Regions from separate parts of the Kerstersia gyiorum genome, predicted to be linked through region 2. Evidence: predicted binding sites of a transcription regulator. Region 2 holds the regulator's gene; each other region holds the start of a gene.

The links. The regulator LexA, encoded in region 2, represses DNA repair genes until DNA is damaged. The targets are predictions, from matches to a motif close to ACTGTATNNNNATACAGT.
Region 1: a site for LexA is predicted at 8,616-8,633, ahead of imuA (translesion DNA synthesis-associated protein ImuA). Genes of this name have one in related genera too.
Region 3: a site for LexA is predicted at 7,758-7,775, ahead of recA (recombinase RecA). Genes of this name have one in related genera too.

The regions. Positions count from the first base shown of each region.
Region 1 is NZ_CP169556.1:1,653,709-1,663,807, reverse strand. It holds gene ACEW7X_RS07390 (acyl-CoA synthetase) at 1-979, shown strand, start outside; gene ACEW7X_RS07385 (MaoC/PaaZ C-terminal domain-containing protein) at 963-1,832, shown strand; gene ACEW7X_RS07380 (alpha/beta hydrolase) at 1,829-2,812, shown strand; gene ACEW7X_RS07375 (hypothetical protein) at 2,914-3,099, shown strand; gene ACEW7X_RS07370 (error-prone DNA polymerase) at 3,124-6,354, opposite strand; gene ACEW7X_RS07365 (Y-family DNA polymerase) at 6,351-7,862, opposite strand; gene imuA (translesion DNA synthesis-associated protein ImuA) at 7,795-8,496, opposite strand; gene ACEW7X_RS07355 (copper resistance CopC family protein) at 8,749-9,129, shown strand; gene copD (copper homeostasis membrane protein CopD) at 9,142-10,023, shown strand.
Region 2 is NZ_CP169556.1:1,431,817-1,441,915, forward strand. It holds gene ACEW7X_RS06300 (class I SAM-dependent methyltransferase) at 1-162, opposite strand, end outside; gene ACEW7X_RS06305 (benzoate/H(+) symporter BenE family transporter) at 339-1,511, shown strand; gene lexA (transcriptional repressor LexA) at 1,631-2,278, opposite strand; gene ACEW7X_RS06315 (class I SAM-dependent methyltransferase) at 2,476-3,276, opposite strand; gene ACEW7X_RS06320 (TonB-dependent receptor domain-containing protein) at 3,273-5,330, opposite strand; gene ACEW7X_RS06325 (RNA polymerase sigma factor) at 5,673-6,200, shown strand; gene ACEW7X_RS06330 (FecR family protein) at 6,214-7,185, shown strand; gene ACEW7X_RS06335 (TonB-dependent hemoglobin/transferrin/lactoferrin family receptor) at 7,512-10,046, shown strand; gene ACEW7X_RS06340 (choice-of-anchor tandem repeat GloVer-containing protein) at 10,084-10,099, shown strand, end outside.
Region 3 is NZ_CP169556.1:2,426,810-2,436,908, forward strand. It holds gene ACEW7X_RS10690 (hypothetical protein) at 1-25, shown strand, start outside; gene ACEW7X_RS10695 (MarR family winged helix-turn-helix transcriptional regulator) at 54-596, opposite strand; gene ACEW7X_RS10700 (EamA family transporter) at 659-1,531, shown strand; gene metE (5-methyltetrahydropteroyltriglutamate--homocysteine S-methyltransferase) at 1,929-4,226, opposite strand; gene ACEW7X_RS10710 (LysR family transcriptional regulator) at 4,638-5,552, shown strand; gene recX (recombination regulator RecX) at 5,631-6,497, opposite strand; gene recA (recombinase RecA) at 6,503-7,576, opposite strand; gene ACEW7X_RS10725 (IclR family transcriptional regulator) at 8,452-9,198, shown strand; gene ACEW7X_RS10730 (transporter substrate-binding domain-containing protein) at 9,307-10,050, shown strand.

The DNA of each region.
Region 1 (10,099 bases), 220 kb from region 2:
CCGCATGATGATGGCCAATTACCTGAATATCGGGCTGGCCGTGCGCCTGAGCGCGGATGACATCCTGCTGAACGTGCTGCCGGTCTTCCATACAGCCGGCATCAACCTGTATTCCTCCGGCGTGCTGATGCTGGGCGGCACAGTCCTGGTACAGCGCAGCTTTGATGCCGAGCAGGCCCTGGAGATACTGAGCCAGCGCGCCACCCTGTTCTTCGGGGTCCCCGCCATTTACCAGGCCCTGCTGGCCCATCCTGGTTTCGACGGCACGCGCCTGCAGCGTGTGCGCTCCTGGAGCTGCGGTGGCGCGGCCATGCCGGCTGCCGTCTCGCAACGCTATGCCGACGCGGGCATTCTGGTGCGTACCGGCATGGGCATGACCGAAGCAGGACCGACCGTCTTCCTGCTGGATGAAGATCAGGTCCTGCGCAAACCCGGCGCAGCGGGCAGACCGCAACTGGTCACCGAAGTGCGCATCGTCGACCGTAACGGCCGCGATGTCGAGCCGGGCGAGGCCGGCGAACTGCTGGTGCGCGGCCCCGGCGTCACGCCCGGTTACTGGCAACGGCCCGATGCCACGGCGGAAACCATGCTGGAAGGCGGCTGGCTGCGTACGGGCGACGTGGCGCGCTGCGACGAAGACGGCGACTACACCATTGTCGACCGCTGGAAAGACATGTTCATTTCCGGCGGTGAGAACGTGTACCCCGCCGAAGTCGAAGCCGTGCTGCTGCAGCATCCTGCCGTCGCCGAAGTGGCCGTTGTCGGCATGGCCGACGAACGCTGGGGCGAGGTCGGCCATGCCAGCGTCGTTATCGCCGACGGCGCCGACACGCCGGACGCCGAAGCGCTACGGCGGTTTTGCCGCGAACGCCTGGCCGGCTACAAAGTGCCGAAAGTCTTCCAGGTCCGCGAAGCACTGCCCCGCAACGCAATGGGCAAAGTTATCAAACAGGAGCTGCGCGATGCCGCCCGTCACTGACCTTGCCACCATCGTCCATCCCTTTGTCCTGACGCAGCAGGATTTCAACCGTTTCGCTGCCCTGAGCGGTGACCATAATCCTATCCACGTGGACCCGGTGTTCTCTGCCGGCACGCCCTTCGGCGGTACAGTCTCGCATGGCATGCTGTTGTTCAGCCGCCTGCGCGGCCTGCTGGCCCGGCACTATCCCGGCCTGACGCTGGCAAGCCAGACCCTGATGTTTCCTGCGCCCTGCTATGCCGACGAACCGCTGACCCTGGCCCTGACGCCTGCCCCCCGGCCGGACGGCGCGGTGTTTGCCTCAGCCATTGTGCTGCAGGCGGAGGTTCGCAAGGCTGATGGCCGCCTGGGCTTGAGCGGCACCTGTACCTTGCACGCCATGGCGGATGCAAACACCGCGCCGGCCTCGCCAGCCGGCAGCAGCGCGCCCCTGCCGGCCCGGCAGCCCAATCCATCGGGCGCGGCGCCCACGCCCGCTGCCGGCCTGTCGCGCTACCTGGACTTGCGTCTGGGCGACCGAGCCAGCCTGGAACGCCGCTACACCCAGGCAGATATCGCCAGTTGGGCCGCGCTCGCGGACTATCCCGGCTTGCCTGCCACGCTGCCCGAACCATTGATCCCAGCGCTCTTTTCCTGCCTGCTGGGTGAAGAACTGCCCGGCCATGGCACCAATTACCTGAAACAGTCGCTGCAATTCCTGGCGCCGGCCCAGGCCGGCGAACTGCTGACGGCCAGTGTCGAAATCAGCCGCCTGCGCGCCGACAAGGCGCTCGTCAATCTGCGCACCCGCTGCACCGGCGCCGAGGGACGCCTGATATGCCACGGCGAAGCGCTCGTCCTGTTCCGCCAATGACCCATCTGCCTCCAGTCATCGCCGACCTCATTCGTCCTGAAACCGACTTGCGGAGCGCGCCGCCCCCCGCTCTGGCCACCTGGCTGGCGCAGGCCAACCGGGCGGCGGCGCAGGCGCGTGAACGCGGCCTGCCCGACAGCCCTCAGGCGGCCCGTGACGGCCTGGCTTCCATGACCCGCCGTTTTTGCGGCACGGGCCCGGCCATGGCCTGGGAACGCGACATCACAGCAGGCCCGGAAAACACGCCGGTGCGACTCTACGACCCGGTTCCCGACCTGCCCAAGCCGGTCTGCGTCTACCTGCATGGCGGCGGCCATATGGCGGGCAGCGTGGCGGTCTACGACCCGATCTGTCGCCGCCTTGCCGCCGCCGGCAATTGCCTGGTGGCTGCGGTGGACTACCGGCTGGCGCCCGAATATCCCTACCCGGACGGACTGACCGACTGCCTGGGCGTGCTCGTACACCTGCAGGAGGCGCTGGACGCGGCGGGCTGCCTCACAAACGGCCATCTGTCCCTGGCGGGCGACTCCGGCGGCGGCGCGCTGGCCGCCACCCTGGCGTCACTGCTGCGCAGGCATCAGAGCCTGCGGCTGGACCGCCTGCTGCTGGTTTATCCGAGCCTGGATTACACCCTGCCGGCCTACCCTTCACTACAGGAAAACGGCACCGGCTATTTGCTGGAAACCAGCAAGATACGCTGGTACTTCGATCACTATTTCCAGCAAGGCGAAGACCGCCGCCAGGCTTCGCCGCTCTACATGGGCATGGATGGCCTGCCGCCCACGCTGGTCATCACCGCAGGCCTGTGCCCGCTGCGCGACGAAGGCCTGGCCTACCTGCAGCAGCTGCGGCAACACGGCATCCCATGCCAGCACCTGCATTTGCCAGACATGATCCATGCCTGCCTCAATCTGCATGAACTGGTGCCCGAAGCCTGCGAGCGCATTTATCAAACCATGACAGACTTCATGCACGCCTGAGCCTTGGCAGGCCAGGGAAATCGCCGATAATAGCCCTGCCGTCCGGCGCCCAATTTCCCGCCCTGCCAGGATGGCTGTGGCGGGCCAGCCCTTTCCCATCCATGAATCTGAACCGACTCCCCCTGTTCCTCGCCCTGGGCACTGCCATGCTGGCCGCCTGTACGACCCAGGAAAAGCAACTCGTCAAAGAGCTGGAAGATCTGCCCGGCGTCACCTGCGATATCGCCGCGGACGGTTCGCAAACCAATTGCCGCCCGGACAGCCTCAAGGCGACCGAAGGCCCCTGAGCCGGCTACCGCAGGGCCAGGCCCTTACTGGAAGTCACGGCTACGGGTTTCCAGCCCGCCCAGCAAGGGGCTCAGGTCCTCCGCACGTCCCAGGACCAGATGGCAGACCCCTTCGTGCGACTGCCAGACGCCATGCACGGCCAATAATTGCGCGCCGAGCAGGATGGCCCGCTGGCGTTCCAGCCATTCCGGCCGCACGATGACATTGACGCTGCCGGTTTCATCTTCCAGCGTCACGAACATCACGCCCTTGGCCGTCCCTGGACGCTGCCGGCCCACCACGATGCCGCAAGCCCGCACCAGGCGGCCATGTTCCAACCCGCGCAACTGGGCAGCCGTCATCAGTCGCCTGGCCTGCAATTCGGCTCGCAACAGGCGCAGGGGATGCGGCCCCAGGCTCAGGCCCAGGTGGCGATAATCCGCCAGCACCTCCGCCCCCGCACTCATGGGCGCAAACAAGGGCAATTGCTCAGCCTGCCGTGGCACACCGGCCAGCAGGCCGGTTTCCACCCTGGCGCCACCGGCTTCCCAAAGCGCAGTGCGGCGGTTGCCGTGCCATGCCGCCAGAGCGCCGCATGCGGCCAGCGCCTGCAATTCCGCCCGCCCCAGCAGCGCCCGCTGCGCGACATCCTGGATATCCGTGAATGGCCGCTGCGCTCGCGCTGCCAGCAGCCGCTGCGCCGCCTCCTGTGATAGCCCCTTGACCCGCGACAGCCCCAGGCGCACGGCCGGACGCTCGCCGGCTGGCGTCAGCACCGTTTCCCAGGCGCTATCGCACACCGATACCGGCCATACCTGCACGCCATGCCGGCGCGCATCCTGCACCAGGATGGACGGGGAGTAGAACCCCATGGGCTGGCTGTTCAACAAGGCTGCCAGAAAAGCCTCGGGCTCATGGCACTTGAGCCAGGCGCTGGCATAGGCCAGCAACGCAAAGCTGGCGGCGTGGCTTTCCGGAAAACCATATTCGCCGAAGCCCTGCATCTGCCGGAAAATCTGCTCCGCGAATTCAGCGCTATAGCCACGCGCCGTCATGCCGGTCAGTATCTTTTCATGAAAACCGCCCAGGCCGCCACGCCGACGCCAGGCCGCCATGGAACGCCGCAGATTGTCGGCCTCGCCATCGGTGAAACCGGCCGCCAGCATGGCAATCTGCATCACCTGTTCCTGGAAGATAGGCACGCCCAGTGTGCGCAGCAAGGCCTGTTCGACCTCCGGGCCGGGGCTGCTGCTGTCCTCCAGCTTCTGGCGGCGCCGCAGATAAGGATGAACCATGCCGCCCTGGATCGGCCCGGGCCGGACAATCGCAACCTGTATCACCAGATCGTAGTAGGTCCTGGGCCGCAAGCGCGGCAGCATGCTCATCTGCGCCCGCGATTCGATCTGGAACACACCCACGGTATCGGCCGCGCAGATCATGTCATAGGTGGCCGCGTCTTCCGGCAGGATATCCTGCATGCTCCAGTGCCGGCCACGACGCCACCCCACCCACTCCAGCGCGCGGCGCAGGACGCTCAGCATCCCCAGCGCCAGGACATCCACCTTGAGCAGCCCCAGCGCGTCCAGATCGTCCTTGTCCCACTGCACCACGCTGCGGCCTGCCATGGCTGCATTTTCCACCGGCACCAGGCGCACCAGACGGTCGCGCGCAATCACGAAGCCGCCTGGGTGCTGCGAAAGATGCCGGGGAAACCCCAGCAGGGTTTCGACCAGCACGCGCCACTGGCGCGCGACCGGCGCATCCGCCTGCAAGCCGGCATCCTGCATGCGTTCAGCCAGGCGGGCGCGCCCGTCCCAATGGCGATAGACCGCGCACACCTGGTCGATGATGCCAGGGTCCACGCCCAGCGCCCGGCCAGTATCGCGCAGCGCGCTGCGCATGCGGTAGGTGATGACCACAGCCGCCAGCGCAGCGCGGTCCCGTCCATAGCGTTCGTAGATGTACTGGATGACTTCCTCGCGCCGCTGATGTTCGAAGTCCACGTCGATGTCTGGCGGTTCGCCGCGCTCCTTGCTGATGAAGCGGGCAAACAGCAAATTGCCGTTCACCGGATCAACTTCGGTGATGCCCAGGCAGAAGCACACGGCGCTGTTGGCGGCAGAACCGCGCCCCTGGCAAAGAATGCCCTGCCGGCGCGCATAGCGGACAATGTCATAGACCGTCAGGAAATAGGCCTCGTAACCCATCTCCACGATCAGGCCCAGCTCTTTTTCCACCAGGGCCAGCACTTTTTCCGGCACGCCGTCTGGAAAGCGCCGCCGGGCGCCTGCCATGGCCTCCTGCCGCAGATACGTGCCTGGCGTATGGCCGGGCGGGCAGATTTCCTCCGGGTAGGCGTAGCGCACTTCATCCATGCGGAAACGGCAACGTGCCGCCAGGCGCCCGGTTTCAGCCAGCCATTCCGGCCGATACAGGGCTGCCAGCTGCAGGCGGCTGCGCAGATGGCGCTCGGCATTGGACAGCCGCGCCAGGCCGCACGCCTCCACCGTCTGCCCGGTGCGGATCGCCAGCAAGGTATCGTGCAGCGGCTTGCGGGAGCGCACATGCATTTCCGCCTGGCCGATGGCCACCACGGGCAGGCCGGCTGCCGCCGCAGCAGCGGCAACACATTGCGCGTGCGCGGCATCCCGACCACGCCTGTGCAAGGCTATGCCGGCCCAGGCGCGCCCGGCAAATACCCGTGCCATCCAGGCGGCCTGCGCCTGCACTTCCGGCAACGGCGCCGCGTATTCAGGCAGCAGCAGGGTAAGGCACCCTGGCAGGCCCAGCAGGTGCCGCCATGGCAGCGGATGCGCGGCTGCGGCATCCGGCAACGCGCCCTCCGCCCCGGCATCCTGTGCGGCCGCTACAGCCAGCACTGCTGGTTCATCCGGGTCCAGGTCCGAATCATAGAGCCTGTAGCTGCCCTTGGCGCCACGCTGCCGCGCCAGGGTAATCAGTTCGCACAGGTTGCCATAGCCTGCCAGGGACTCAGCCAGGGCAACGAACGCCAGCCGGCGCGTGCCATCGGCCCGGCTCAGCACAAAGGACGCCCCCACCAGCAGCGGCAGGCCCTGCCGCCCGGCTTCGACATGTGCCTTCACGATACCCGCCACGGAGCACTCATCCGTCAGCGCCAGCCCGGCGTACCCCAGTTCCGCCGCCCGCGCCACCAGTTCCTCCGGGTGCGAGGCGCCGCGCAGGAAGCTGTAATTGCTCAGGCAGCACAATTCCGCGTAGGCAGGCAAGGCGGATAAGCCAGCGGCGTCGCTCATGCGTAGACGCCGTGCAGGAACCAGGCCATGTCCATGCCGGGCAGGCCCGCCTGCCGTTGCCGGTATACCCAGTAGCGCACGCCGCTGGCTTCATGCTCGGCAATGAAATAATCCCGAGCCACACCGCCATCCCACCAGCCGTCCTCGATACGTTCCGGCCCCGCCAGCAGGCGCAGCACGGCGCCGGCATGAACGGGCTGCTCGCCCGCCATGGGTAGCAATTGTGCGGTTTCCAGCAGCCAGAAAGGCCGCTGCGCACGGTCCGGCAACATTGCCGCCCCGGCCGCCAGCCCGCCATCCGCCCCTGAACCCGCTGGCGGCCCGCCCACCTGCCCCTGGCAGGGCAGCCAGCGGCAGGCCCGCTCCGGACGGTGATCCGCCACCGGGCTGGCCCGCAGGATATTTCCGGCCCCCAGACGGGCCGCCAGCACGTCCTGTAGCGCCGCCGCATCTCCTGCCGCGCCTGGCTCCGCCAGCAGATTGCCGGTCCCGCCCGGACGCGCCTGACAGGCCAGCACCTCCAGCGTCACCGCATTGACCGGCGCAGCCAGCTGGCTGCGTGCCAGGCGCTCGGCCAGCAGACGCAGCAGGTGTTCGGGCTCCCAGGCCGGCTGCGCCAGTTTCAGGTCGAAATGCGTGCGCGGGCCGGCCTGCTGGCGTCTTTCATGATGCAGGCTCCAGCGCAATTCCGTTACTGCCTGCTGGCGCACATCCAGCCAGGCCTGCAATTGCACCAGCAACCGCCGGGCCAGCCAGCACAAGGCATCATGCCGCTCCACCGCGAACAGGCTGAGGACCTGGCTGCGGAAATGTTCCGGCGGCCGGACCCACTCATGCCATTCCCCCTGCACGCCATAGGCCTGGTCCAGCTGCGCCAGCAAGGTATCGGCCTGACGCTGGCGCAGGCCATCGCGCGGCAGGCGGCGCACCGCCCCTAGCGTCCGGCAACCCAGGCTTTCCAGCCAGGACAGATGGGGGCCGGCGCCATCGAGCAAGGCCAGCGGCAAGCCATCCAGGCCCATGGCCAAGCGGGATGGCCGCAGGATACGGCGCCTGGCTGCCTGCCCGGCCCGCGCCAGCAGCCAGGCGCCGCTGGCACTGGGCGCAAGTGCCAGGCGCACGGCAACGCCCAATTGCCGCAGACTGTCACGCACCTGGGCGTACAGGCGCCGCAATCCGCCGAACAAGGCCAGGCTGGCCGAAATATCCAGCACCAGCGCATCGTCGCGCTTCCAGGCCAGCATGGGCGTGTACGGCAGCAAGGCCAGTTCCAGTTCCTCGCGCAACTGCTTTTCGCTGGCCAGGTCGCGATTCATGAAACAGGCCTCGGGGGCCAGCGCTCGCGCGCCCGCCTGGCGCATGCCCGGGCGCACGCCAGCCTGCCAGGCCTGCCCGCCACAGGCCCACACCTTGCCCTGATGCAGCACTATCAGCTGCGGATCAGACATGCTGTGGCGATAGGCATCCAGTCCGGGACGGACCAGATGCACGCCTAGCCAGACCTGCATGGGATTCTTTCTCCAACAATGATGCCAATGGCATGCCCGCCTGGCCTGCCATTGGCAGCCTGACCGCCTGTGAGGCCCACCCGCCGCGCCGCTTGAGTATGCTGACCTGAAAGCTGCCGCCCTGCAGGGGCATCAAGGCCAGGCGCAAGGCAGCCGGCGACGGCTGGCAGGCCATGGACTGCGGCCGCAGCATGAAAAACAGCGAATGGCAGCCTTGCGCCGCCAGGTGCAGGCGATGCAGTTGGCGGTATTCGGCGGCCCCTTGCCACAACAGCAGCGCATCCAGCGCACTGCTGCGCAGGATCTGTTCCGCCGCCCACAGGGCATCGCCGTCCTGGCTGGCCTTGACCCACATCAGGCGCGCGATGTCTCCACCGCCCTGCTCCCAGGCGGCGGCCTGGGGTATATGCGGCGGGCGCACCAGCGCCACCGGCCGTTCTCCCGGCAGCAAGGCGGGCTGCAGCAATTGCCATTCCCCGCATCCCGTGTGCGGCAACAGGATTTCCACCAGGGCGCCACGCGGCCAGCCGCCTCCCGGCAACTGCGCCGAGAGTTCCGGCCAGCCGGTTGCCACGCAGGCTGGCTCGCGCGCCAACCCCTGTCCACCACGCCACACATCAGGATGCGGCAGCATGGCAGGCGGCAGGGGTTCTTGTCCGGCACCGGAAACAAGGGGGTACACCGAAACGGAATCAGGGCACGGCGATGACATGATGGATGGCAGGAATATCTGAATGGCTGACGCTCTATTTTACTGTATAAATAAACAGTATTTTATCCTGCGTCAGTCGTTCCGTTCAGATCGGCATGCCAAGGCCGCAATCCATGTGCGAGACTGAGATGTATTACTATCGGGTTTTCCGCAATACAAAGATCCGCCCTCATCATGTCCAAATCCCGCAGCCGCCTGGCCGCAGCCATGCTGGCCACCAGCCTGCTGGCCGGTGTTCATGGCCTCGCCCAGGCCCACTCGCACGCCATCGAACAGACCCCCGCCCCCGGCAGTACCGTCAGCAATACGCCTGCCGCCGTTGCCATCGTCTTCGACGGCCGTGTCGAACTGCCTTTCAGCACCATCACCGTCACCGGCCCGGACGGCCAGTCCCTGGAAACCGGGAAGCTGTCCTATGCCTCCGATGACCGCAAAAGCCTGACTCTCCCCCTGCCCACGACACTGGCCCCCGGCCGCTATCAGGTCGAATGGAACGTCACGTCTGCCGATTCGCACAAGGTTTCGGGACAATACGACTTCACGCTGCAGCCCTGAGCGCGCCTCGTCGTGCTGGAACTGTTACCCATCCTGCTGCGCCAGCTGCATGTCGCAGGCCTGCTGCTGTGCTGCGGCACAGGTATCTATCTCGGCTTCCTGACAGCGCCCTCGCTGGCGCTTGAACTATCACGCCCGGCGCGCCGCGTCTATGCGGCCTGTACGCTCCTGGCCTGTGCCGGGACCCTGCTCATGATTCCCCTGCAGGCCGGACGCATGGCCGGCAGCATGGCAGACATTCTGTCGCCAGATACCTGGCAAGCCGTCCTGCTGGCCACGCGCTACGGAGAGGCCTGGCAATGGCAGTTTTTCCTGCTGCCCGTCCTGTTGCTGGCCTGGCTGTATCGCAGGCAAGACCGGCAGCATCATCGCGCCATGGCCCTGGCCAGCGGCGCCATGCTGGCAGCACTGGCCGCCACCGGCCATGCCGCTGCCATGGACGGTGCCCTGGGCTGGCTGCATCGCGGCAACCAGACGCTGCATCTCTGGGCCATTGCCTACTGGGCCGGCGGCCTGCCCTGGGTTCTGGTGCAGTTGCGCCGCCTGGCGCATCATCCCGATGGCGCCATCATCCAGACCCTGGTGCGCTACTCCCGCCTGGGGCACTGGGCCGTGGCCATTGCCATCCTGAGCGGCCTGGGCAATCTCTTCCTCATCCTGGGGCCATGGCCCTGGAATTGGGCGACACTCTATATGCGCCTGATGGAAACCAAGTTCCTGGCCGTGGCTGCCATGGTGGCGCTGGCGCTGTTCAACCGCTATGTCCTCGTGCCGCGCATGCGCAACCAGCCGCAGGCCTTGCAGGCCATAGCGAAGAATACGCGTTTTGAAGTCATTTTTGCCGCCGGCATCGTCATCCTGATCGGTGTGATCAGCTCCCTGTCCCCGACCTGAAGGCATGCACCGGCAGCCTCCTGCTGCCGACAACGCTGGCCCCATTCGGGACAGCCCGGATATGCCGGATAGCCCG
Region 2 (10,099 bases):
GAGGATGCGGCCATTGCCGGCAGCAGGTTCGAGGATGGGGCCGGGGCAATGTTGCAGGCGTTCCAGGTAGAACTCGACATCGCCGAAAGAATGGCCGATGGGTTTGTCCAGGTGGTAAACCTGCGAGGCCAGGCGGCCATAGCGGTTATTTTGTTCAGGCATGGATGAATGTGGCTTGCACGTTGATGGCGTTGAGAAGACGGAATATATCAGCTTGATGCCAGCGATGTTGCGCCAGCCCGGCGCTGCAGCAATGCGAAAAGCAGGGTTATGCAGGAAAGCCATGGCAATGTCTGGCAATATCGGCGGATTTCTGTCTTCATTGCCGGGGAGGTTTCATGGGTGTGCGCGCAGGGTCGGTATCCGCGTGGGTGGCGGGTTTTCTGGCGGTACTGATTTCATATGCAGGGCCGTTGCTGATTTTCATACAGGCCGCGCATGTCGGGAATATCCCGCCGGATATGCTGGCATCCTGGATATGGGCCATTTCGATAGGCGCCGGTGTCAGTGGCTTGCTGTTGAGCTGGTGGCTGAAGATTCCGGTGATCACGGCATGGTCGGCGCCAGGCACGGCTTTGCTGATTACCCTGTTTCCCGAGATATCCATGGCCCAGGTTGTCGGCGCATATATTCTGGCCGCGTTGCTGGTGCTGCTGGTCGGCGTGACGGGGTACTTCGACAAATTGGTACGCGCCATTCCCCGAGGCATTGCCGCTGGCATGATGGCAGGGATCCTGTTTCAGTTCGGTACCCAGGCATTTGCTGCTGCGGGCAGAATGCCAGCGCTGGTGTTTGCCATGCTGGGAGCCTATTTCGTCTGTCGTCGACTGTGCCCGCGCTACACGGTGGTGGCTGTTGCCTTGACAGGCTTCGCCATGGCGCTGGTGCAGCAGCTGACTGATTTCTCAGGCCTGGCGCTGTCCTGGACCCAGCCGATTTTCGTGATGCCGCAGTTTGACTGGGTGTCGTTTTTCAGCCTGGCCTTGCCGCTGACGATCGTAAGCCTGACGGGCCAGTTTCTGCCAGGCATGGCGGTGATGCAGCTGTCGGGCTATCAGATGCCCGCGCGGCCAGTCATTATGGTGACAGGCCTGGCATCGTTTGCGACGGCTTTCTTTGGCGGCGTGACGATCGTCCTGTCGGCCATCACCGCTGCGCTGTGTACCGGCAAGGACGCCCATCCGGAGAAGGACAAGCGTTATATCGCCGGGATTGCCAATGGCGTCTTCTACCTGGTCGGCGGAACCTTCGCTGGCACAATCGTTCTGCTGTTCAAGGCGGTTCCGGCCGAGTTGGTCGCCATTCTGGCCGGCTTGGCGCTGATTGGCGCCATTGTTTCCAATATGACCCTGGTGGTGGAGGATGCTGCCCACCGTGAAGCCTCAACCATTACTTTCCTGGCGACAGCCTCGGGCATGGCGCTATGGGGTTTCGGCTCGGCTTTCTGGGGGATCGTGATCGGTATGCTGGCCCATGGCCTCATGAGCTGGCGCAAGCATGCGAACGCGTGAAGAGGCAACGGCGGCGCCAGGTCTTTGCCGGGCAGATGCCGCCTCCTGCTGAAGCCTGGCGGTTGAACGGCATGGCTTCAGTGCCAGGGTATTCGTGCCAGGGTGTCAGCGCGACAGGGTCAGTGCAGCGCCTGGGCGCGGATCAGGCCGATGGCGATGCCTTCCAGGGCGAAGTGCTGGCCAGGCTTGATTTCGATGACCGGGTAATCCGGATTTTCCGGCAGCAGGCGCAAGCCCTGGCGATCCTGGCTGAGCCGCTTGACGGTGACTTCATCGTCGATACGCGCGACGACGATTTGCCCGTTGCGGGCTTCGCTGGCCTTGCGTACGGCCAACAGGTCGCCTTCCAGGATACCGGCATCGCGCATGCTCATGCCGCGCACCTTGAGGAAATAATCCGGCCGCGCGCTGAACAGCGCGGTATCCACGCGTACCTCACGCTCAATGTGTTCCGCCGCCAGGATAGGGCTGCCGGCGGCGACCCGGCCAACCAGCGGTACCAGCGCGGATTCGAAATCCGTATGCTGCGCCTGCAGGGCGGGCGATTCTTCGGCCTGCGACAGGCGGATGCCGCGCGAGGTGCCAGGCGTCAGGATGATGGCCCCTTTGCGGGCCAGTGCTTTCAGGTGGTCTTCCGCGGCATTGGGCGAGCGGAATCCTAGTGCCTGCGCAATTTCGGCGCGCGTGGGCGGGAAGCCCGTGCCTTCCAGCGACTGGCGGATGAAATCGAGGATCTGTTGCTGGCGCGCGGTGAGCTTGATGGTCATGATTTTGGCTGTATGGACATACAGGGCCAATTTTGTCGGACTTGCGTCCGGAAATCAAGCATTGGTGAGGCTTTGCGGCCTTTTTTTGGTGTTTTGAAGCGTTTTCCCGGGTTTTCCCGGCGGCATGCGGTTTTGTCGATGCGGTGGGCTGGCCTGCCAGCTTGCCGGAAAGGCCAGCCCACCGCCGGTCAAGCGGCTCAGCGCATGTCCGGCTCAGCCAGGATGAGGTAGTCATGGCCGTGCCGCAGTCCTTGTTCTTGCGAGCATAGCGCATGCGCCCTGGCGCGCAGATCCTGCACATGCTCCATCAGCGACAGCGCCAGCTGGCGGTCCCGCAGACGCCCCAGGCGCTGGGTGCACATATCGAGCTGGCTGTCGATGAAGCGGGGGCCGTAGCGTATCGGATAGCGCCGCACATCCAGCGTACGGAAGCCCGAACTGCGCAATTGGCGCAAGACCCATTCCAGCGGATATTCCCGATAGGGGGTTTCTCCGGCAAGCAACAGGCAGGCATCGCGCAGACGGCCGATTGCAGTGACGATGGCGCCTGCCGGGTCATCGGGGAAACGGCTGACATAGGGTTCCAGGCCAATGACATAAAGCCGCCGCCTGACTAGCGGGCGCAGTCTTGCGAAGAGCCTGTCTTGCCAATAGGGGGCAAATCCTTCTATCGCGCCCAGCAGATAGTCGGCCAAGACGGTGTCATAGCGCTCTCCATGCAGCAGCTCGGCGTCCATCCAGTTGCCCAAAACCAGGCGGTCCTGGGCGCGCAGCCGGTCCCCGGCATGCTGGCGTACCGTTTCCAGCATGGCCGGAGAGCCGGTCACCGCGGTCCAGGCCTCGGTTTCCTGGCCCAATAGCCAGGATAGCGAAGCGCGGCCGGTCCCTGCATCGAGGAAGTGGCCCCAGGGTTGTCCTGCCTGCAACTGCGCGACTTCCTCGTAGAGCGAGGCGCTGCCCGCTCCGGCAGGGGCGGGCGTGGCGGATGCCTGGCTCAAAATTCGACCCCGACCCCGGCTATGACGCTGCGGCCTTGAATCGGCGCGGCGCGTGAGATGAACGAGACATGGTTGTAGGCGACCCGGTCCAGCAGGTTGTTGCCCTGCAGGTAGAGCCGGTAGCGCGCACCGTCGAGCTTGCCGCTGTATGACAGGCCGGCGTTGACCATGTTGTACCCCGGCGTATCTTCCTCATAGCTGGCGATCTTGTTCTGGCTGAAGACCCGGTAGTATTCAAGGAAGCCATGCCATTGCTGCCAGGCGGTGTTGGCCCGCAGCCCCAGCCGGGCAGCGGGGATACGCGGCAGGTTGGCGTGCGGGTCGCGCAGTTTGCCGCGAACGTAGTCGCCAAAGATCGTGGTGCTGAAGGCCTTGCTGTATTGATAGGTGGCTTCAGCTTCCAGACCGGTGAAGCTGGCATCGCGCTGGGTATATTCGATCAGGCGGAAGTCTTCGAACTGATCCAGGGTTTCGGCATAGATGTAACCATCGACCCGGCTATGATAGGCGTTCAGCGCAAAGCTCAGGTCGCCTTCGTCCTTGCGCAAGCCCAGTTCCACGGTATTGGCGGTTTCCCGGCCGAGATCGGTATTGCCGCGCTCATAGGTGTTGGTGGCCAGGTGCACGCCCTTGGCGTAGGTTTCCTGTGCGTTGGCCAGGCGCTGCGAGCGCGAGAACGAGACAGTGGCGGCGTAGCCGGGGGTGAAGTCCCAGATGGCTGCGGCCGACAGCGAGTTCGCATGCCCGCTCTTGCGCGGCTGGGTGCCGGCGGTGGGGGTCATGCGCTGCCATTCCTGGCGGGCACCCACTTCGAAGCGCCAGTCTTCATGGCGATATTCTTCCAGTAGGAACAGGCCGGTGCTGCTGGTGCGGGTACGCGGTACGAAGCTTTCCAGGCCGCTGGATTCGAAATGCGATCTGGCGGTCTGCAGGCCGACAACACCATGCCAGCGGCCCAGGGGTTGATGCTGCAATTCGAGTCGCAGGTCGCGCCCGTGGTTGGTGAAGGTTGTCGCAACCTCACCCGCATCGCGTTCATCATGGCGATAGTCGGTGTGACTGGCTCTCAGGCGCAAGCGGTCGAAGCCAGGCAGCGGGTCCCTTAATTCGCCGCGCAGGTCGACACGTTCGCTGCGCAGGTGCGCAGTGGCGGAATGGCCGCCTTCGCCGTGGTCGTGCGAGTGCTCATGATCGTGATCGTTGTCGTGGCTGTGGCTGCCGCAATGCAGGGTGGAACCGTGAGGATGGCAGCTTTCGTACTCGTGGCTGTGCCCGGGCAGGCCGTAGTCATCTTCGCGGTAGGAATAGGCCAGGCCCAGATAGCCGCGGTCACCGATGAATGAGAACCCCAGGCTGCCTTGCGTACTGTCGGTGTTGGAATCGGCCACTTTGCTGAAATCCTGGCCGGGTACCCGGTAGTCGTCCGAGCGCAGACGAGAGCCTTCCACATGCAGGGCCACATTGCCTTCACCTGCCGTGACGGCAAAGGCGCCGGCACGCTCGTTCGAGCCGGTCGCACCGCGTAGCTGCAACTGGCCGCTCAGGCCGTTGTCGGGAATGCGGGTAGGGATCTTGTCGTCCACGACATTGACAACGCCGCCGATGGCGCTGCCGCCGTAGAGCAGGGCGGCTGGGCCGCGCAGGACTTCCACGCGCCGCGCCAGCAGCGGGTCTACCGTAACAATATGGTCGGGCGACACCGATGAGGCATCGAAGATGTCCGCGCCGTCCGACAGCACTTTGACGCGTGGCGCGGTTTGCCCGCGTATCACCGGCCGGGTGGCGCCGTTGCCGAAGCTGTCTGAATTGATGCCGGGCAGATGGTCCAGGGTCAGGCCCAGCGTGCCGCGGCGGTGCCAGGCCAGGTCTTCGTCCTGCAGGACGGTGCTGGTCTGGGCCAGATTGCCCTGTTCGCGTTGCAGGGCATCGGTGGTAATGACGACGGGGGCGAGTTGGGTGACATCTGCGGTTGCAGCTTGCGCATGCAGGATGGCAGGGCTGCCGAATAATACGGCTGCCAGTGCGGTATGCAGGGGGCGTGGCCGGAGAAACATGGGAGGGGCTTTCCTTGTGTTGAAAATAGGGACGTAAAACAGCAATTATTAAATGATATAACATTGCAAATATATTTGGGAAACTGGCAAGTGCATGATTTTGCGCGGCAGGGGCGGCTGGCTATGGGCGCCACGCCTGGCATGCGGCGGCAGGATAAGGGAGCAGGGGGGGCGGACGCACAGGCGGTGGCAACTGTGGCAAGTGTGGCAAGCCTGCATCATGCTTGTGAAGGATAGTTGTTTTCATTATCATCGCTGCTTTTGGCGGATGCGGCTTGTGCTGATTCAGCGGGCCGCCTCCTGACATCATTTGCCGCCGGCTTGCCCCGGCCCCGGATCCCCATGCCAAGCCTGGCGCAGGTCGTCGAAGAATTGACGGGCGCCTACACTGAACTGAAGCGTTATCTCGGCTGGAAGCTGAACGATTCGCACAAGGCCGCGGATATTGCCCAGGAAAGTTTCGAGCGCGTCTACCACCATGCCCTGAAGGGCAAGGTGGCGCGTCCTCGCGCCTTGCTGTTCAGCGCAGCGCGCAACCTGATCATTGACCAAGGGCGCAGCGAACAGCGGGATCAGTGCCTGCTCGACGAGCTCGGGCAGCAAACCGCTGCCGATTCGGAGGTAGCCAGTGTGGAGCAACAGGTATTGCACCGTAGGCAGCTGGAACGGGTGGCAGCGCGCCTGCAGCGCCTGCCTCGCAAGCGCAGGGAAGTATTCGTCCTGGCGCGCATATACGGTTACAGTTACGCCGAAATTGCTGCGCGCATGGATATTTCCATTGACGCGGTGGAGAAACATATTGCGCGGGCAGCGCTGGATTGCTCCGATCTGATCGAGCAGGAAGGCGCGGCGTGCGCGCCACGCAAATGATGGATCACTGACCATGCATCGTTCCCATGTCGAATACGCTTTGACTTTGCTGGCCCGTACATCGGGCGGCATGGGCGAGCGTGCGCGCCTGGCTGAGCAGGAGCTGACGGGATGGCGCCAGGCGGCGCCGGAGCATGAATCGGCCTTTCAGGAAGCCTGGCGGCGTTGGCAGGCGCTGGAGTCCATGGCCGGAGATTTGCGCCACCTGATTGCGGAACCGCGTGCGGGCAAGTGCCGTTGGCGTGCGTCGTGGCGCCTGCCTGTTTTCGGCGCTGCTTTTGCCAGTCTGCTGCTGGCCTGTGCCGGGTGGTATTACCTGGTGCCGGTTTACGCCCAGGATTTTGCGACGGCGCTGGCGCAGACCGGGCGTTATGAGCTGGCCGATGGCAGTACGCTGGAAATGAATGCAGCCAGTAGCGTACAAGTCCGCTATTACCGTAATCGCCGCGAAGTGGACCTGCTGGCGGGGGAAGCGCGTTTTCACGTGCAATCCCAGGCCGGCAAGCCTTTCAGCGTGGCTGGCGGTAAGGTGCGTGCGACGGTGCTTGGCACCGTGTTTACGGTCGGCCATCGCGGGGCGGCCGCACAGGTGCAGGTCGAGGAAGGTATCGTGCGTGTCGATGAACGGCGCGCCTGGTGGCAGCCGGACCAGGCCGGCCCGGTCCTGCATGCAGGCCAGCAGGTACGCGGCGATGCCAGTGGACTGGCGCCGGTGCAGGCGCTTTCGGAAACCCAGGCAGCCGCGTGGCGGCGGGGGCTGGCCGTCTTTGACGATACGACCCTGGCGGACGCCGTTGCGCAGTTGCAGCCCTGGTCGGCCGTGCCCTTGCTGCTGGCCGACGAACAGGCTGGCGAGCAGCGCATCACCGGCACGTTTCACCTGAATGATGTGGCAGGCATCATCGCCCTGTTGCCTCGCATCGCAGCGGTAGCGGTGGAACATCGTCAGTCCGGCGTGACGATTCGCAGTTTGCCGGGCCGCTGAGCCGTCGCGGGGGATCTCCGCCTGTTTATCGTCCCCCGAATCCCTTGTTTGACATCCTCCGGGGGAATGAGTGCGGGGCGGGTGCCAGCCTGTCGATGGCGCCGGGAAATGCGCGAGTCGCAAATAAAAATAATTGTCGGGTTTATTTGTCCTGGTTCGTCTTCATCGTGATCGCCGTAATCACATAAGAAGTTACCGAGGACGATATGACCATGCGCACCCGCGCAAAAGGGCCTTGCACAGGCCCGCGCCAGCAGGATTCTTTCAGAAGCGAACAGAATGTTCTGACCATGCGTGCCAGCGTCGCTGCCGTTTTGGCCGCATGCATGCTATTTGCCCCCCTGGACCAGTCGCATGCCCAGTCAGGTGCAGCGCCAACACAGCTCGATCTGCCGGCACAACAATTGAGCGAAGCCATCAATGCGCTGGCCTCGCATAGCGGTGTGCAGATCGCCGCGCCTGCCGGGCTGTTGCGGCAACGCCAGGCGCCTGCGCTGTCCGGGCGCTATACCGTGCGCCAGGCGCTGGATGCCTTGCTGTCGGGCAGCGATCTGGAAGTCGAAGAGATAGGCGGGCGCTATGTGATCCGCCAGCGTGGTGCCAGGGTGAAGGCCCAGGATGTGACAACGCTGGAAAGCGTGGAAGTGACGGGCCAGGTGCCGGAGCGCATGGCGGTCTATGACACGCCCGATTCCGTGGCTGTGGTGACGCGAGAAGAAATCGACCGCCTGCCGCCGCGCAACGTCTCCGATGTGCTGGCTGATATTCCCGGCGTGGCAACGTCGCAAAGCCGTCAGAACCCCGGCGTGGCGGTCAACATCCGGGGCCTGCAGGGCTTCGGGCGCGTCAACGTGATGATCGACGGCGCGCGCCAGAACTATCAGCAAAGCGGCCACGGAGACAGTGGTTCGGTCTATCTGGATGCCGATCTGCTGGCGCGGGTTGAAGTGACCAAAGGGCCGGTAGCGGCGGCCGGCGGCGCAGGCATGATCGGCGGCATGGTCAATTTTCGTACGCTGACCATCGACGATGTCGTGGAATCGGGTGAACAGGTCGGCGGGCGCGTGAACCTGGTGACTGGCAGCAATGCCTATCACTTTTCCGGCAGCGCGGCCTTTGGCTGGCGCCTGAGCGATGAATTCGACCTGACGGCGGCAGTCTCCCGCAAAAGCGTAGGCTCTTTTCGCAAGGGGACCCGCAACACCTCGAAAAACTACGGCGACGCGGTCGTGACCGGTGGCGGAGACTGGAACGAGCAATATCACAACGAATTGATGCAGGCCCAGATGCAAGGCGTGAGCGGCATGACGGACCAGCGTCAGCTGTCAGGGCTGGCCAAGCTGGGCTGGCGCCCGAATGCCGATCATCGTTTCACGCTGGGCTATGTCGGTTTCAAGGCGGATTATGACGAAGGCGCGCTGGATGACGACATCAAATCGGCCCCTATCAATGCCAGCAACAAGCTGACTTCGGAAACGATCACTTTGCAGCATGAGTGGCAGCCGCTGAACCGCTGGTTCGATTGGCGCGCCAGCATGTACTTCACTACGACGGAAAATGATGCGGAACGCCAGGCCCAGCCTGCGATGAATGTCGGTTGGAGTCTCATGCATTTCGAGACCAATACCTTCGGCATGACGGCCGAGAACCGGGCACGTTTCGGGCTTGGCGGCATGGATGTGACCTGGGCTGTAGGTGGCGAGTTCTACCGTGACTGGACGCGCCCGGGCGCCATTTCCCAGGAGACCGGCGCCAACCGGAGCGACCCGGAAATCATGGTCGGCGGCACGCCGCGCGGCCAGCGCACGGTGACCAGCGGCTTTACCAACCTGACGCTGGAACACGGCGACTGGCTGGAAGTCGGTGGCGGATTGCGCTACGACTGGTTCGGTCTCAAGGGCGATGGCCTGATGCGCGTCGACACGCTTTACAACGGCAACGGTTCGCGTCCGGAGTATTCCGCGCTTTATACGGAATTCGTCACCAGTCGCCATGACGGTGAGTTCGCGCCCAGCCTGCGCCTGGCCGTCAAACCGGTCGAGCGCGTGCAACTCTTCGCCAATTACGGCAGGGGGATACGGCCGCCTTCGATTACTGAATCGTTTCGCTATGGCGCCCACCCTGGTGCCGTGTCGTTTCCCTACTACCCCAATCCCAACCTGAACGCGGAGCGCTCGCGGAACTGGGAGCTGGGCGCCAACATCAAGCTGGATGGCCTGCTGGTGGACGAGGATATGTTCCGCATCAAGGCGGCATGGTTCAACACCAAGGTGGATAACTACATGGTGCTGGCCAGCATCATGTCGCCGAGTTCGCTCAGTGCGCAAAGCGGGGCGAATGCGCCCATGTCCTTCATCAACCTGATGGATCCCTTCCGTACCCGTGGTCTGGAATTGCAAGCCGATTACGACGCCGGGCTGGTGTTTGCCTCGGCAGGTTTCACCCATTCTCTGATAGATACCGGCGATGGCCGCTATGACCCCTATCCGCTGGGCAGCCTGGTGGGCTTCCCATCGACGACGCTGGGCAAGGGCGGTGGTGCGGATATCTGGTATCTGCTGCCGCCCAGCAAGAAGTTCACGTTCAGCGGTGGTGTACGCCTGTTCGGCCAGCGCCTGACACTGGGCGCACGCATGCGCCACGAAACCCCGGCGAACAATACCAGCGCATTTTCCAGCAATGCGTACTCGCGCTCTTTCAATGTCTATGACGCCTGGGCGAGCTATGAAATCAGCAAGAACCTGACGGCCCGGGTGTCGGCAGAGAACCTGCTGAACGAAAACTATGCCGAGATGAATGGCATCAGCTACTGGATCGCTCCTGGCCGCACGGTCATGGGCTCGGTCAACTGGCGCTTCTGACCTGCGTCCCGCCTTCTACCGATTCGACGTGAAACCCATGAAAGCTAAACAAA
Region 3 (10,099 bases), 990 kb from region 2:
CTCGTCCTTGCGGCCGCCACGCTGAACAATGGCGGACCCTGTGGTTGAACTGCCTAAGCCATGCCCGGGCCAGCCTCGCCCTGTCCACCTTCCAGGGCAAGCAGCAGCCTGGCCAGGTTCTCGTCGAGATCAACCAGGACTTCCTCGGGAAGCACCGACAATATCCGCCGTTCGTGCTCGACGAAAACATCCACGGCACGATTGATCAGCGCCACGCCAGGCGGGGTCAGTTGTACCAACATGCTGCGAGCGTCCTCGGCATTGGGCAAGCGCTCAATGAAACCCCGGGCCTCCAGGCGTTTGAGCCTGTGGGTCATCGTGCCGGAAGTCACCATCAGGGAAGAAAACAACTCGGTCGGGCTTAGCCGATAGGGATGGCCGGCGCGCCGCAAGGTTGCCAGCATGTCGAATTCCCATAGCACCAGCCCGAACTCGGCCAGTGCGGCCTCCAGCGGTGGCTCCAGTAGCGCCGCGCAGCGCTTGATGCGTCCAATCGGCCCCATGGGCCATGCATCCAGCTCCGGACGTTCCCGTCGCCATTGCGCAAGAATGGCATCCACCGAGTCTGCAGGCCTGCGAGTATTGGTATCGTCCATTTATCTTGACTTCAAGTTAATTGATGTACACAATCATTTTATCTTGAACTGAAGATAAAATCATGCACATCTCTCCTGCCTCCAGTCAGTGGCGCGATATCCTGCTGACTGCATTGGGCCCCACGATCTGGGGTTCGACCTATATCGTGACGTCTGAAATCCTGCCGCCGGGCCTGCCCTTCACCGCCGCGCTCATCCGCGTACTGCCCGCCGGCATCCTGTTGCTGCTGCTCACACGCTGCCTGCCGGCACGCCAGGATTGGTGGCGCCTCATCGTGCTGAGCGCGCTGAACATCGGCGTATTCCAGGCCTTCCTGTTCGTTGCGGCCTATCGTCTGCCCGGCGGCCTGGCTGCCGTGCTGGGCGCCATCCAGCCTTTGCTGATCATGCTGCTGAGCTGGTCCATTGACGGCCGCGCGCCTTTGCGCAGCACCCTCTGGGCGGCCATTGCCGGCGTGCTGGGCATGGCCATCCTGTTGCTATCGCCACAGACCGTCTTCGAGCCCGTCGGCATTACTGCCGCGCTACTGGGCGCCGCCGCCATGGCCACCGGCGTCTGGCTGACCCACCGCTGGAAACTGCAACTGCCGGTGCTGGCGTTGACCGGCTGGCAACTGCTGATCGGCGGCCTGATGCTGGCCCCTGTCGTCTGGCTATTCGAACCGCCACTGCCTGCGCTGACACTAACGCAATGGTCGGCCTATGCCTATCTCTGCCTGGCGGGCGCAATGCTGGCCTACGCCCTCTGGTTCCGCGGCGTCGCCCGGCTGCCTACCGTGGCCGTGGCATCCCTGGGCCTGCTCAGCCCCCTGACCGCCGTGGTGCTGGGGTGGGTCTTGCTCTCGCAATCCGTGACCGGCCCGGCCCTCTTGGGCCTGGTCATCGTCCTGGCCAGCATCTTTGCCGTCCAATGGACTGCCACCCGCCCACGCTGACACTTCTCCTGACCCGGCAGGCTACGCCTGCGTCTGTGTCAAATACAGGCAAACCGAGACTGCGGCTTTGCCCTCCCTTTCGCAAACACCCCCCAGGATTTTCCTGTGGGGGTCAGGCCCCAGGCTTTACGGACGAGCGATCACCGCCACAGCAGTCAAAGCGTGCAAGGTGTCGTCAGAGCACGCTGTTCAAGACGGGATGGAATTTCACCGGCGAAAAATCTGTCCGACGCCAATCACGCCGATGCCGTGTTGTTGGAGCCGGTGGACCAGCCTCTGGTATGCCAAGGCAACATCGCAACGGCCGGCGCTGGCCTGGCTGCGCTCTATCTGGTGGGCTGGATGGTCGAAAGCCTGAAGCACCCGGCAGCAGCTCGCGCTGCCGCCGGGTCCAGGCTCAGGCTGCCTTGCGCAGTTCGCGCGCAGCTTCCACCATGGCTTCCAATGCCGCCTTGGTTTCCGGCCAAGCGCGCGTCTTCAGGCCGCAGTCCGGGTTCACCCACAGGCGTTCCTTGGGCAGGCGGGCCGCTGCCTTGTTCATCAGTTCCACCATCCATTGCACTTCAGGTACGTTGGGTGAATGGATGTCGTAGACGCCAGGACCGATGTCATTGGGATACTGGAAGGTTTCAAAGGCTTCCAGCAGCTCCATGTTCGAGCGCGAGGTTTCGATGGTAATGACATCGGCATCCATGGCGGCGATGGAGTCGATGATGTCATTGAACTCCGAATAGCACATATGGGTATGGATCTGCGTGTCATCACCCACCCCGGCCACCGACAGGCGGAAGCTGTCCACGGCCCAGTTCAGGTAGGCGGCCCAGTCGGCGCGGCGCAGGGGCAGACCTTCGCGTATGGCCGGTTCGTCGATCTGGATGACACGGATGCCAGCCTGTTCCAGGTCCACGACTTCGTCGCGCAGCGCCAGCGCCAGCTGGCGGCAGGTGTCTTCGCGAGGCTGGTCATCACGCACGAAGGACCATTGCAGGATGGTCACCGGCCCTGTCAGCATGCCCTTGACGGGGCGATCGGTCAGGGACTGGGCGTAGGACGACCAACCAACGGTCATCGGCGCCAGACGGGCAACATCACCGAAGATAATGGGCGGCTTGACGCAGCGGGAACCATAGCTCTGCACCCAGCCATTGCGGGTGAAGGCGAAACCGGCCAGCAATTCGCCGAAGTATTCCACCATGTCGTTGCGCTCGGGCTCGCCATGCACCAGCACGTCCAGGCCAATTTCTTCCTGGAAACGAACCACTTCTTCGATTTCCTTGCGGATGGCGGCTTCATAGGCAGCATCGGTCAGCACGCCAGCTTTCCAGTCGCGCCGCAGCGCGCGGATTTCTGCGGTTTGCGGGAAGGAACCGATCGTCGTTGTCGGGTAGGCCGGCAGCTTGAGCAATGCCTGCTGCGCAGCGATACGTTCGTCGAACGGCGCACGCTCACGCGATACCTCGGCCACTGCAGCCAGGCGGCTCTCCACGGCGAGGTTGTGAATGCGGCGCGAGCTGCGGCGGGCTTCCAGCGCTTGACGCTGGGCGTCCAGCGCCGCCTGCGTGGCAGCATCGGCATTGCCGCCCACCGCTGCGGCCAGCCACTTCAGTTCGTCGAGCTTCTGCACGGCAAAGGACAGCCAGCTCTTCAGTTCTCCATCCAGCTCGGTTTCATGGACCAGGTCGACGGGCACATGCAGCAGCGAGCACGAAGGCGCCAGCCACAGGCGCTCGCCCAGGCGTTCCCTGGCAGGCGCCAGCAGCGCCGCCGCCGCATCCAGATCGGTACGCCAGATATTGCGGCCGTTGATCACACCTGCCGACAGAATCTTGTCCTTGCCCAGCGCCTCCAATACCGCGCCCAGTTGTTCCGGCGCACGCACCAGATCGACATGCAGGCCGGCCACCGGCAGCGCGGCCGCCGTGGCGAGGTTGTCCTGCAATCCGCCGAAATAGGTAGCCAGCAAGACCTTGGGGCCGACATGACCCAGGCGGGCGTAAACCGCCACGAAGGCATCGCGCCAGGCCTGGGGCAGGTCCAGCACCAGGATGGGCTCGTCAATCTGCACCCACTCCACGCCTTGCGTGGCCAGGCGCGCCAGGACATCGGCATACACCGGCAGCAGCGACTGCAACAGTGCCAGCTTGCCTTCATCACCAGCGCCGCCGGCAAAGGCATCGCCCTTGCCCAGCCACAGCCAGGTCAGCGGGCCCGGAATCACCGGCTTGGCTTGATAGCCCAGCGCCTGTGCTTCAGCAACCTGCGCGAACAGGTAGTCGCGGGCAATGCGGAACGTCTGGCCCGGCGTCAGTTCAGGCACGATGTAGTGATAGTTGGTATCGAACCACTTGGTCATTTCGCAGGCGGCGGCGGGCGTGCCGCTCGGCGCGCGGCCCCGGCCCATGCGGAACAGGGTATCCAGATCGACATCGGCGCCGGACGGATGGCCGAAGCGCGCAGGCACTGCGCCCAGCAGCGTGGTCCACTCCAGGATATGGTCGTACCAGGCGAAATCCCCCACCGGCACCTGCGAGACGCCTGCATCGGCCTGCACGCGCCAATGCGCGGCGCGCAGTTGCGCCCCCGTGGCCGCCAGCGCTGCCTGATCCTGCTTGCCCGCCCAATAGGCTTCCACTGCACGTTTGAGTTCCCGTTGAGCACCGATGCGGGGGAAACCCAAATTATGAATTTTCGTCATATATAAATATCCCTGTGCAAATAATTTTCAAGACAAGAACATTTTGCTAGGGATTACCGCAATGACAAAATCAAATATCGCATGCATAAAATGAGTTAAACTCATACTACGCCTCAAACATGAGCGGATCTCATGACAATGCGCCCTTGCCTCAAACTTGGCGCATCGGGGTTCATTTTTCCCCGGCTCCACCCCATATTCTCATTACCAGAAATTATCAAAAGACAGCAGCGACGGCGTTTTCCACCCCCACTGGAATGCCAGTAGGCCCCAAGCCCCGACCAAGATCAACCTGCCCCGGACGTAACGATAGGCGCCGGTCTGGCCGCCAGGCAGGCGACCTGGGAAACGTCTCTTAGGCCCCCCCTTAGACCGGTTTGTGCCTGCCATCGCCCCTGCCCCTGACACACCATGATAGAAATCCGACACCTGGAAACCCTGTGCGCCATCCGCGATGGCGGCAGTCTGCTGGAAGCCGCCGAACGCCTGCACGTCACGCAATCCGCGCTATCGCACCAACTGCGCGAACTGGAAAGCCGGCTCGACGTATCGTTGCTGAACCGTCGCACCCGCCCTGCCCGCCTGACAACAGCCGGCCTGCGCCTGCTGGCCCTGGCCGATGACATTCTGCCCAAGGTGCGTACCGCAGAACGGGAACTGACCAGGCTGGCGGCAGGGCGCACTGGCAGGCTGCACCTGGCCATCGAATGCCATTCCTGCTTCCAGTGGTTGATGCCCGCCATGGACGAATTCCGCGCCAAGTGGCCGGAAGTCGCGCTGGACCTGTCAGCCGCATTTTCCTTTGCACCGCTGCCCGCCCTGCTGCGCGGCGATCTGGACCTAGTCGTGACCTCCGACCCGCAAGCGCTGGATGCCATTTCCTATGTGCCGCTGTTTCGCTACGAGGTGGTGCTGGCCGTATCGCAAAGCAGCCCGCTGGCGGAACTTGACTATATAGAAGCCTCGCACCTGTCCGACCAGACCCTGATCACCTATCCGGTGGAACGCCAGCGTCTGGATGTATTCACCGCCTTCCTTGACCCGCAGGACATCGAACCGGCAGCTATCCGCAAGGCCGAGCTGACCCCCATCATCGCCCAACTGGTGGCCAGCAACCGGGGCGTGGCGGCATTGCCCAACTGGGCGCTCACGGAATATCTCAACCAGGGATGGCTGCACATCGCCAAGCTGGGCCGCCAAGGCGTCTGGTGCACGCTCTATGCCGCCATGCGCACCGAAGACGAGCAGGCGCCCTACATGCAGGAATTCCTGAAAATCGCCCGGACCGTCTGCTTCAAGACGCTGTCGGGCATACACGAAGCATGAACTTGCGCGGGCAGCGGCGCCCCCCAGCAGTTGCCATGACGACTGCCCTGTCTGTGTGCCGGGCACTCGCCTGAAGCATCAATCCAGCAGGAAATCCTCAAGGCCCTCAGGCCCCGAATGGCCACGCAAAGCGGCCTTGAGCACCTTGCCCACCACATTGCCGCCAAAGCCCCGGGCAGCCAGGAAACGTGCCTGACGTGCATACTCCTGGGGCGTGTCGGGCAGGGCCTTGCCTTCGAAACGCTTGCGCCATACCTGGACGGCGCGCTCCAGTTCGGTCGCACGCAGGTCTTCGGACAAGGTTTCCAGCAATTCGTCGGCAACCCCCTGGCGGCGCAAGTCGCCGATGATGCGGCGCTCGCCCTGGCGGGCGCTGCGCTGGTTCAGCATGCTGCGCGCATAACGTTCATCCGACAGCCAGCCTTCCCTTTGCAGGTCATCCAGCAAGGCGGTCAGGGTTTCAGGGTCTGGCGCATGCGGCGCCAGCCGGCCGCTCAATTCCTTGCGACTATATTCCCGCCGTGACAGCAGGCCAACCGCCCTGGCCTTGAGTGTCGGTCCGCGCCGTTCGGCGGGCGCCTGTTCAGGGTCGGACGACAGGTAGCCGCCGGCACGGCGCTGACACCCCGGGCCGGAGCGGGCAGATGCCGAACGGCTGGTCCTGGACAATGGCGGCGCGAAGCCGTCATCCATACCAGATGCTTCAGATGCATCCCCTGCACCGGTGGTGCCGACGGCGCCATCAGCCGCATCGGAGGAGCCCCAGGTGCTTGCGCCAGCGCCGGATTCGAACTCGAAATCCTCGTCCTCATCCGGCGGCACGTAGGCATCGCCGAGCGTGGCCCGTGCGGGCTTGCGTGCCGTCGCGGACGTATCGTCAAACGGACGTTGCCCTGGCGGCCTCCCGCCCAGGCGGTTGCCGCCCTTGCGCCAGTCCGAACTCACGGCGCTCAGCCGGCGAAGTCGCCTTCGGGTGCGCTGTTGCTGCCTGCGGTGCTCGGGGCGCGCAGCGAAATACCCAGGCTTTCACGCACCCGGTTTTCGATCTCGATGGCTGTTTCGGGGTGTTCTTTCAGGTATTCACGGACATTGTCCTTGCCCTGGCCGATGCGTGTGCCGCTATAGCTGTACCAGGCGCCGGATTTCTCAACGATACCGGCTTGCACGCCGAGGTCGATGATTTCACCTTCGCGCGAAATACCCGAACCATACATGATGTCGAACTCGGCCTGCTTGAACGGCGGCGACACCTTGTTCTTGACGACCTTGACGCGGGTTTCATTGCCGACGACCTCATCGCCACGCTTGATCGAACCGATGCGGCGAATGTCCAGGCGCACGGACGAATAGAACTTCAACGCATTGCCGCCAGTGGTGGTTTCGGGATTGCCGAACATCACGCCGATCTTCATGCGGATCTGGTTGATGAAGATCACCATGCAATTGGTGCGCTTGATGGTGGCGGTGAGCTTGCGCAGCGCCTGGCTCATCAGGCGGGCTTGCAGGCCCGGCAGGGAGTCGCCCATATCGCCTTCGATTTCAGCCTTGGGCACCAGTGCCGCAACCGAGTCGATGACGATCAGGTCGACCGAGCCCGAACGCACCAGTGCATCGGTGATTTCCAGCGCCTGCTCACCGGTATCCGGCTGAGAAATCAGCAAGTCGGCAAGATTTACGCCCAGTTTGGAGGCATATTGCACGTCCAGCGCGTGTTCCGCGTCGATAAAGGCGCAGGTGCCGCCGATCTTCTGCATTTCAGCGATGACCTGCAAGGTCAGCGTGGTCTTGCCGGACGATTCCGGGCCGTAGATTTCCACCACACGGCCACGCGGCAGGCCACCGACGCCCAGGGCGATATCCAGCCCCAGCGAACCCGTGGACACCACCTGGATGTCATGTTCGACTTCGTTGTCGCCATAACGCATGACGGAACCCTTGCCGAACTGCTTCTCGATCTGCGACAGCGCGGCGGACAGCGCCTTGGCCTTTTCCGATGCGGCGGCCTTGCTGAGTTTGTCGTCCATGTATGAATCCTTAAGCTGAATAGATGCCCGGAAGCGGCCCGGAGCTGCTGAATTGCCTTGCGGAGCCGGCCCCGGAAACACTCCCGTCAGGGGCATTCCGGTAACACGGCCACCCGGCAGCCGGGTGGCTTTCATGCTCCGCCGGCATCCAGGTACCGTCGGCATTATGGCATCAGATTATACTGTACAAAAAACCAGCATGACAAATCCGCCACACCGATCAAGGCTTCCCCGGCCATGTCCACGCCGGTTGCTGACCTTTCCTGACAGTCCCGGCCGGCATCCCGGCCATCCCCTTACACTGCCGTCGCCCGTCCCAGGTGATTGAAAACCGGTGAAATCAGCGCAGTGAATTATTCAGGACTCTGTCAGACCAGAGCGACTAGACTGGCTTCCATGATGGCGGACACCGGTTCCCCCGCATGAACGGATCAGCCCCCCTGAACCTCATGTCCGGTACCGCTTCATCGCTGGCGCCGTGCCCCCGCGAGCAATTCGCACGACGCCGAGCGTTCCCCAACGGCCTGGTCCTTGACCAGGCCGTTTTTTTGTCGCCGGGCCGCCCCAAGACAAAAATGCCCCCTTGGGGGGCAGCAAGCCGAAGGCGCAGCGTGGGGGTCTTTTTTATTTCTCTGATTCCTTGTTTCAGCCCTTCGCGCAGCGCCGAGCCACCAATCGCGGGGACGACGCTGCATGCCCCCGTTTGCCTGGCACGGAAAAACTGTCTGCCCAAGGCCTGCAAAGTGAAGAACCCAACAAGCAGTTGCAAGAAAACATTCGGGGTTTTCCCTTTTGATTCTCAAAATATGGGAATAATTTCGAAGAAAAAAGCCACAAATTGATAATCTTTGTGCCATCAACCAGCTTGGAACTCGATGGTGACAACAGATCAATCCGTCGGGGCGGGCGCTGATCGTGTGCTGTATGTCCTGGCCACGCTAGCACGGCACGACGCCCCCCTCAGTATTGCCGCCCTGGCCGAACAGACCGGTCTGGCTCAAAGTACGCTTTACCGGCAAATCGCCCTGCTCAAGCGCTGGGGATTTGTCGCAGAACATGAAGGCGAATACGGGCCTGGACCGCTGAGCGTGCAGCTCGCCTGGGGATTCGACCAATCTTCCTACCTGATCCAAGAAGCGCAGCTCGATATGGAAGCCCTGGCTGCGGCATCAGGCGAGACCGTCGGGCTGCTGGTCACGGTGAAGGACCAGGCCGTGTGCCTGGATATGGTCGAAAGCCAGCACCCGCTGCGCTGCTCCTTCACGAAAGGACGCGGCCTGCCGCTGACGCGCGGCGCATCTGCCAAATCCCTGCTGGCCTTTATGTCGACAGCGCGCCAGCAGGCGGCACTGGCCTATCTGGCCCGCGAACCGGGTGTCGACACTACACGCCTGGCCAGTGAACTGAATGCCATCCGTGCGCAAGGATATGCGGTCACCGATAGCGAGGTCGATTCCGGCGTCTGGGGTGTGGGCGTACCCATTTTCCAGCGGCCGACACAGGCCGTCGCGTCGATCACCTTGATGGCGCCGTCCACACGTGCCTCCAAACGCCCCCAGGCCCTGATCGAGATGACCTTAGCCGCCGCCAGGCGCATTTCCGCCCGCCTGCAACAACGCTGACACCCTTGCCCGCACGCATCCTTTCCCCTGGCCCTAAAAATTTTCCCTGTCTTTTTTATTGCCCCGATACGCATTCCTTCCTCCGCACCCACTCTCTTAGGATTGACCATGACGACACGTCGCACATTGCTAACCGCCGCCCTGACCCTGAGTCTGGCCTGGAGCGCAGGCTCAGCACACGCGCAGGAAACCCTGCGCGCAGTCACTGATGCCACCTTCCCTCCGATGGAATTCGTCAAGGATGGCCAGCGCACCGGTTTCGATATCGAACTGGTTGAAGCACTGGCCAATGCCATGGGCAAGAAAGTGGAGTGGATAGACATAGACTTCAAGGGCCTGATCCCGGCCCTGCAGGCTGGCCGCGCCGATATCGCCATTTCCGCCATTTACATCACGCCTGAGCGCGCCAAGGTCGTGGACTTCACCGACCCCTACTATGCCGGCGGCCTTGCCGTGCTGACGAAAAAGGACGGCCCGGTGCATGCCTTGCAGGACCTGGATGGCCGCAGGGTTTCGGTGCAGGTTGGTACTAAGTCGGTCAATTACCTTAAGGAACACTACCCGGCCATCCGTCGCGTGGAGGTCGAGAAAAATCAGGAAATGTTCAACCTGGTGCAGATCGGCCGTGCCGACGCTGCCGTGACGGGCAAGCCGGCCGCCAAGCTGTTTGCCCAGAGCTCGCCCGACATGAAGGTGCTGGACGAACAGATCACCACCGAGGAATACGGCATTGCCGTGAGCAAAGGCAAGCCGGAACTCACCCAGGCGCTGAACGCCGCGCTGCAGCAACTCAAGGCTGACGGCAGCTACCAGGCCATCGTCAACAAGTGGTTCGAGGCACCCGCACAATGAACCTGGACTTTTCTCCCGTTTTCGCTGATTTCAACGAGTTGCTCAGCGG